DNA from 2 places in the Ensifer sp. genome. Region 2 is predicted to be linked to the other one. Evidence: riboswitches for the same ligand, from Rfam matches in the RefSeq annotation. Region 2 holds a riboswitch; the other holds the start of a gene.
What was found. A riboswitch is a leader RNA that binds a small molecule or an ion and turns the genes downstream of it on or off. The one in region 2 is predicted to bind S-adenosylmethionine.
Positions count from the first base shown of each region.

Region 1: another riboswitch for S-adenosylmethionine. It lies ahead of metA (homoserine O-succinyltransferase); the one in region 2 lies ahead of RTP54_RS02350 (O-succinylhomoserine sulfhydrylase).

Region 1 is NZ_DALZXU010000004.1:195,888-199,264, reverse strand. Features, by position in the region: gene RTP54_RS19875 (VWA domain-containing protein) at 1-604, opposite strand, end outside; gene metA (homoserine O-succinyltransferase) at 620-1,540, opposite strand; SAM riboswitch at 1,604-1,681, opposite strand; gene RTP54_RS19865 (NUDIX hydrolase) at 1,794-2,243, opposite strand; gene RTP54_RS19860 (AAA family ATPase) at 2,240-3,079, opposite strand; gene RTP54_RS19855 (RidA family protein) at 3,202-3,377, opposite strand, start outside.
Region 2 is NZ_DALZXU010000001.1:479,788-483,164, forward strand. Features, by position in the region: gene RTP54_RS02345 (CDP-alcohol phosphatidyltransferase family protein) at 1-7, shown strand, start outside; gene RTP54_RS02350 (O-succinylhomoserine sulfhydrylase) at 47-1,231, opposite strand; SAM riboswitch at 1,276-1,354, opposite strand; gene RTP54_RS02355 (2'-deoxycytidine 5'-triphosphate deaminase) at 1,429-2,526, shown strand; tRNA gene RTP54_RS02360 (tRNA-Gly) at 2,607-2,681, shown strand; gene RTP54_RS02365 (transporter substrate-binding domain-containing protein) at 2,864-3,377, shown strand, end outside.

The DNA.
Region 1 (3,377 bases), on a different contig from region 2:
CCGCGCGCACCCAGCGTCTCAGCCGCTTGAGCGCCACCTTGATGTTGCGCGTGCCAAGCTCGACCGTGTCGTCGTAATCCCTGAATTCGCGCCGGTCCCAGACCTTGACGGCGCGGCGATGCCGCGAGCCGTCCTGGCCGATCCTGACGCCTTCGGGATTGTAGCCATAGGCGCCGAAGGGCGAGGTGCCGGCGGTGCCGATCCATTTGGATCCGCCCTGGTGGCGCCCCTGCTGTTCGCCGAGCCTTTGGCGCAAGGTCTCCATCAGCGTCTCGAACCCGCCGAGGCTTTCGACCAGGCGCTTCTCTTCTTCCGTCAGGTATTTCTCGGCCAGCTTGCGCAGCCAGTCCTTGGGGATCGCTGCCTGCTCGAACGCTTCGGGCGGGTCGATGGCCTCGAGGCCGGAGAAGCAATGCCGGAAGACCCCGTCGAACCGGTCGATATGGCGCTCGTCCTTCACCAGCGTCGTGCGGGCGAGAAAATAGAACGCCTCGATATCGAAGGTGGCGATATCGGCCTCCATGCCCTCGATCAAAGACAGAAATTCCCGCAGCGTCACCGGGATTTTCTGAGCCTTCAATTCGAGGAAGAAGGGGATGAACATCGCAGCCTCTGATCCCTAGCCTTTGCCGATCAGGTCCATGTCGTAGGGCGTCGTCTGGTACATTTCGTTGATCCAGTTGCCGAAGAACAGATGCGCGTGACTGCGCCAGCGGTTCTGCGGCGGCAGGGCCGGATCGTTGTGCGGGAAGTAGTCGTGCGGCATCTTGATCGGCACGCCGGCGTCCACGTCGCGGAAATACTCGTCCGACAGCGAGGTGGAATCATACTCCACGTGATTGAACATGTAGAGGCGCTTGCCCTTCTTCTCGTGCACGAGGCAGACGCCCATCTCCTTGGACTCCATCAGGACCTCGAGGTCGGCAACGCCGTTGATGTCGGCGCGGCGCACCTCGGTCCAGCGCGACACCGGTACGGCGAAATCGTCGGAGAAGCCGTTGAGATAGACGGAGGAGGGCTGCAGGTTCTGGTGGCGATAGACGCCGAAGGCCTTCTCCTTCAGCGGATATTTCGGCACGCCGTGGAAATGGTAGATCGCCGCCATCGCGCCCCAGCAGACGTTTAGCGTCGAATGCACGTTGGTCGTCGTCCAGTCGAGGATGCTTTTCAGCTCCTCCCAATAGGTGACGTCCTCGTATTCGAGCGTCTCGACGGGCGCGCCGGTAATGATGAAGCCGTCGAACTTGCGGTCCTTCACCTCTTCCCAGGTCTGGTAGAAGGCGAGCAGGTGTTCTTCCGACGTGTTCTTTGCCCGGTGTGCGCCGATACGGATCAGGGACAGCTCGACCTGCAGCGGCGAGGCGCCGATCAGGCGCGCCATCTGGATCTCGGTCTTGACCTTGTTGGGCATGAGGTTCAGGAGCCCGATCTGGAGCGGGCGGATATCCTGACGGATCGCCACGGTCTCGGTCATCACCCGCACACCCTCGGTTGCGAGGGTTTCGAAGGCGGGCAGCGTATCGGGTATCTTGATGGGCATGGGGCTTCCACTCGATCAATACAAAAAAACCGGCGGCGATTGATCGCGACCGGTCCTCGGAAAATCCACGTTTCCTCGGCCCTTTAGCGATTTGTTTAACGTGGCTGCAAGCCGGCCGGCCAAATCACCACAGGATGCTTGATAGCGCGCCATGGGCGCGGGGGTCAATGAAAAACGATTCGCCGGCTAAACGGCCCCTCATCCGGCTGCCGCCACCTTCTGTCCGCTTGCGGGAAGAGGGCTAGTCCTCGGGTTAAACCCGAGGAGAGGGGCAGTCTCGCAGCAGGCCCAGACTGTCCTCCATGCCATAGCCGAGACGGCGCAAAGCCGCGTCGAAGCCGAGCCAGAAGAAGCGAAAGCGGATCGGCGGGCCACCGCCATCCGGGGTCATTTCGGCATGCAGCCAGGTTTCCCGTTGTTCGCCGGAAAGCTGCGCATGGAAATAGTGCCGACGATGACAGATCTGCCGGCCATCCTTCATGAAGCGATAGTCGTGCGTTGCAAGCGGCCGCAGCGATGCCGGCGGTGCGAGCCCCGTCTCCTCGACGAATTCGCGCAGGGCGGCATCCTCAGGGCTTTCGCCGGGCTCCATCGTGCCGCCTGGGACCTGCAGGTCGACATCGGGAAAGTCAGGCTCGTCGAAGACAAGCAGATGGTCCCGCCAGGTGGCGTAGATCAGGACCTTGTGGGCATCGGGTGTCATTGGTCACGGCGGGCCATGAAGGCCAGGCGTTCGAAGAGGTGGACGTCCTGCTCGTTTTTCAAGAGCGCGCCATGCAGCTTCGGCAGCATGGTCTTTGGATCGGCGCGCAGGTCGGCTGGGTCGATCTCGTCGGCAACCAGCAAGCGGATCCAGTCGAGCGCCTCGGAGGTCGACGGCTTCTTCTTCAGCCCCGGCACCTGGCGGATGTCGTAGAAGGCGGCAAGGGCTGCCGAAAGCAGGGTCTTGCGGATGCCGGGGTAGTGCACCTCGACGATACGGGCGAGCGTGTCGGCGTCGGGAAAGCGGATATAGTGGAAGAAGCAGCGGCGCAGGAAAGCGTCCGGCAGCTCCTTCTCGTTGTTGGAGGTGATGATGACGATCGGCCGCTGGCGGGCCTGGATCGTCTCGTTGGTCTCGTAGACGTGGAACTCCATGCGGTCGAGTTCCTGCAGCAGATCGTTCGGAAACTCGATGTCGGCCTTGTCGATCTCGTCGATCAACAGCACGACGCGCTTTCCTGCCTCGAATGCCTGCCAGAGCTTGCCCTTGCGGATGTAGTTTTTGACGTCGTTGACGCGCGCGTCGCCGAGCTGGCTGTCGCGCAGGCGCGAGACGGCGTCATATTCGTAAAGCCCCTGCTGCGCCTTGGTCGTCGACTTGACGCTCCACTCGATCAGCTCGAGCCCGAGGGCGGCCGCGATCTGGCGGGCAAGCTCGGTCTTGCCGGTGCCGGGCTCGCCCTTGACGAGCAGCGGCCGTTCCAGCCGGATCGCGGCGTTGACCGCGATCATCAGGTCCTTGTCGGCGATATAGTCGGCGGTGCCTTCGAATTGCATGGGGCTTCTTCCGGTCGTGGCGATGCGGGCGACGGCTCTGGCAAGAGCCCGTCATCGTGCCTCTGCACTAGCGCATAAGCAGGGCGGGTGCCAATGCCGTGTCGATTGCCGCCCGCCGGAGGTCAGCCGCGGAAGGCGGTGACCTCGATCTCGATCAGCATTTCCGGGCGGATGAGGTCGCAAACGATCATCGTGGCGGCCGGGCGGATCTCGCCGAACATTTCACCGAAGATCGGAAACACCCGGTCGGCGAAGCTGGCATCGGTGACGTAGTAGTGGTTGCGCACCACGTCCGAAA
Region 2 (3,377 bases):
GCAGTAACGGCCGCCTGAAAGCAGGCGGCCGCTTGGTCTTCGTGGATCAGGCCTTCACGCCCTTCAGCGCCCGGGCGAAATCCTCGACGATGTCGTCGCTGTCTTCGATGCCGGCCGAGAAGCGCACGGTGCCGGCGGAAATGCCAAGCTCTTCGCGGGCTTCGTCCGTCAGGTTCTTGTGCGTCGTCGTCGCCGGATGCGTGATCAGGCTCTTGCTGTCGCCGAGATTGTTGGAGATGCGAGCGATCTGCAGCGCATTCTGCAGCGCGAAGGCCGCCTCCTTGCCGCCCTTGAGTTCGAAGGCAACGAGGGTCGATCCGCCGGTCATCTGCTTGGCGATGATGTCGGCCTGCGGATGGTCCTTGCGGCCCGGATAGATGACCTTGGCGACCTCAGGCTGCTCTGCCAGGAAGTCGGCGACGCGGCGCGCGGTTTCCGTCTGCTGTTTGACGCGCAGCGGCAGGGTCTCGATCCCCTTCAGCAATGTCCAGGCGTTGAACGGCGACATCGCCGGGCCGGTGTGGCGGAAGTAGTCGTGCAGGTGCTCGTTGATCCAGTCCTTGTCGGACAGAACCACGCCGCCGAGGCACCGGCCCTGGCCGTCGATATGCTTGGTGGCGGAGTAGACCACGATATGGGCGCCGAGTTCGAGCGGCTTCTGGAAAAGCGGCGTGGCGAAGACGTTGTCGACCACCACCTTGGCACCGATCTGGTTGGCCAGTTTGGCGACGCCGGCGATGTCGATGACTTCAAGCGTCGGGTTGGTCGGGCTTTCCAGGAAGAAGACCTTGGTGTTCTTCTGGATCGCCTTTTCCCAGTTTGCGAGATCGCGGCCGTCGACCAGCGTGCATTCGATGCCGTATTTCGGCGCCAGCGTCTCGACCACCCAGCGGCAGGAGCCGAAGAGGGCGCGCGCGGCAACGATATGGTCGCCGGCCTTCAACTGGCAGAGAACGGCGGCGGTGACTGCAGCCATGCCGGATGCCGTGGCGCGCGCGTCTTCGGCACCTTCCAGCATGCACATGCGCTTTTCGAACATGTCGTTGGTGGGGCTGCCGTAACGGGCGTAGATGAAGCCGTCGGTTTCACCCTTGAAGCGCGCTTCGGCGGCTTCCGATGTGTCGTAGACGAAGCCCTGGGTGAGGAAGATCGCCTCGGACGTCTCGCCGTGCTGGGAGCGGGTCGTTCCGCCGTGGACGAGTTGGGTTGCCGGGCGCCAGTTTTTGCTCATGTGACGATCACCTTCAAAAACAAAAAAACCGGCCGCGTGAAGGGCCGGTTTGATACCCGGCCTTTTTAGCTACTTGTTTAACGTGGCTGCAAGCCGACCGGCCAAATCACCACGGGATAAAGCTCCAATACTGCCTGGGTGCGCTTGCGTCAATTCCTGGAGTTTGGTTTTGTCTCGCAACTGAAAAGAGGATCGAAATGGGCCGCGAGACTGGGATTTTGGCCGACCGCGCCATTGCCGCGCTGTTTGAAACCGGGCGCTTGAAGAGCGAGAAGGCGCTGGATGCCGACCAGATCCAGCCGGCAAGCCTCGATCTGCGCCTTGGCGCCAAGGCATTTCGCGTGCGCGCGAGCTTCATGCCGGGGCCGGCGCATCTCGTTGCCGACAAGCTCGACCGGCTGAAGCTGCATGTCGTGGATCTGTCCGAGGGCGCCGTTCTCGAGACCGGCTGCGTCTATATCGTGCCGCTGATGGAAAGCCTGGACCTGCCGGAAAACATGTCGGCTTCGGCCAACCCGAAGAGCTCGACCGGCCGCCTCGATATCTTCACCCGCGTCATCACCGACCGCGCCCAGGAGTTCGACAAGATCCCTGCAGGGTATCGCGGTCCGCTCTATCTCGAAATCAGCCCGCGCACCTTCCCGATCGTCGTTCGGCGCGGCTCGCGTCTGTCGCAGATCCGCTTCCGCACCGGCCAGTCGCTGCTCTCCGAACAGGAGCTCCTGTCATTGCACGAAAGTGACATGCTGGTCGCAAGCGAAAAGCCCAATGTCAGCGGCGGCGGCATCGCGCTGTCGATCGACCTCAAGGGAACCGGCCCGGACGGGCTGATCGGCTATCGCGGCAAGCACCACACCGCGGTCGTCGACGTTGACAAGAAGGCACAGCACGCCGTCTTCGATTTCTGGGAACCGCTCTATAGCCGCGGCCGCGACGAGCTGATCCTCGATCCCGATGAATTCTACATCCTGGTATCGCGCGAGGCGGTGCACGTTCCGCCGCTTTACGCAGCGGAGATGACGCCGTTCGATCCGCTGGTCGGCGAATTCCGCGTGCACTATGCCGGTTTCTTTGATCCGGGCTTCGGCCATGCCTCTGCCGGCGGCAGCGGCAGCCGCGCCGTGCTCGAGGTGCGCAGCCACGAGGTTCCTTTCATCCTCGAACACGGCCAGATCGTCGGCCGGCTGGTTTATGAGCACATGCTGGAGCGGCCGGATGGGCTCTACGGCCTCGGTCTCGGTTCCAATTATCAGGCGCAGGGCCTCAAACTCTCCAAGCATTTCCACGCGGAGTAACAGAAAAAACGCCGTTGCGCGGCAACGCGGCGCAACGGTCCTTGACAGATGCATGCGGTTGAGGAAGTTTCCGAAACGCTGCGGGTGTAGTTCAGTGGTAGAACGCCAGCTTCCCAAGCTTGATGTCGTCGGTTCGATCCCGATCACCCGCTCCACTCTTCCTTCGCTATCGCCCGCGAGGCTTCAGTCCGGCACGGCCGCCAGGCAGGGCGCGAACGCCGCGGCGCTGAAGCCAGTAGCCAGCCCGGCCGCATCCGGCTAATCTTGGCGCACTCATGAATCATTTGCGGCCTTTCAGGCCGCACGATATCCCGAAGAGACGCGCTCGCCCTTGCCCATGAAAATCCACCGACTGCTGGCCCTCTGCGTCTATCTGATCGCCGCGCCGCTTGCTGCCCAGCCCGATGCCGGCCAGCCGAAGGATCTGCCCAATCTGTTCGACGCGCGCGAGCGCATCGCCAAGCCGGATCTGACCGGGTTGGCACGGCTGAGGTTCTTGACAACGGTTGATTTTCCGCCGTTCAATTTCATCGACCAGTCGGGCAGGCTTTCAGGTTTTCATGTGGATCTCGTGCGCGAAATCTGCCGCGAACTCGACATTGAAGCCAAGTGCCAGATCCAGGCCGTGACCTATGCCGAGCTGCTCCCGGCGCTGGAAGAAGGGCAGGGCGAGGCGGTCGCCGCCGGCATCGCCGTCAGTCCGGAACTGCGCCAGCGCTTCGGCTTTTCCAGGCCGTTCATGCGGCTTCCGGCGCGCTTTGCGATCAACACGAAGGCAGCAGGCGCCGTCGCCAATCCAGCCGGCCTGAAGGGCAAGTCGGTCGGCGTCGTTTCCGGCACCACCCATGAGG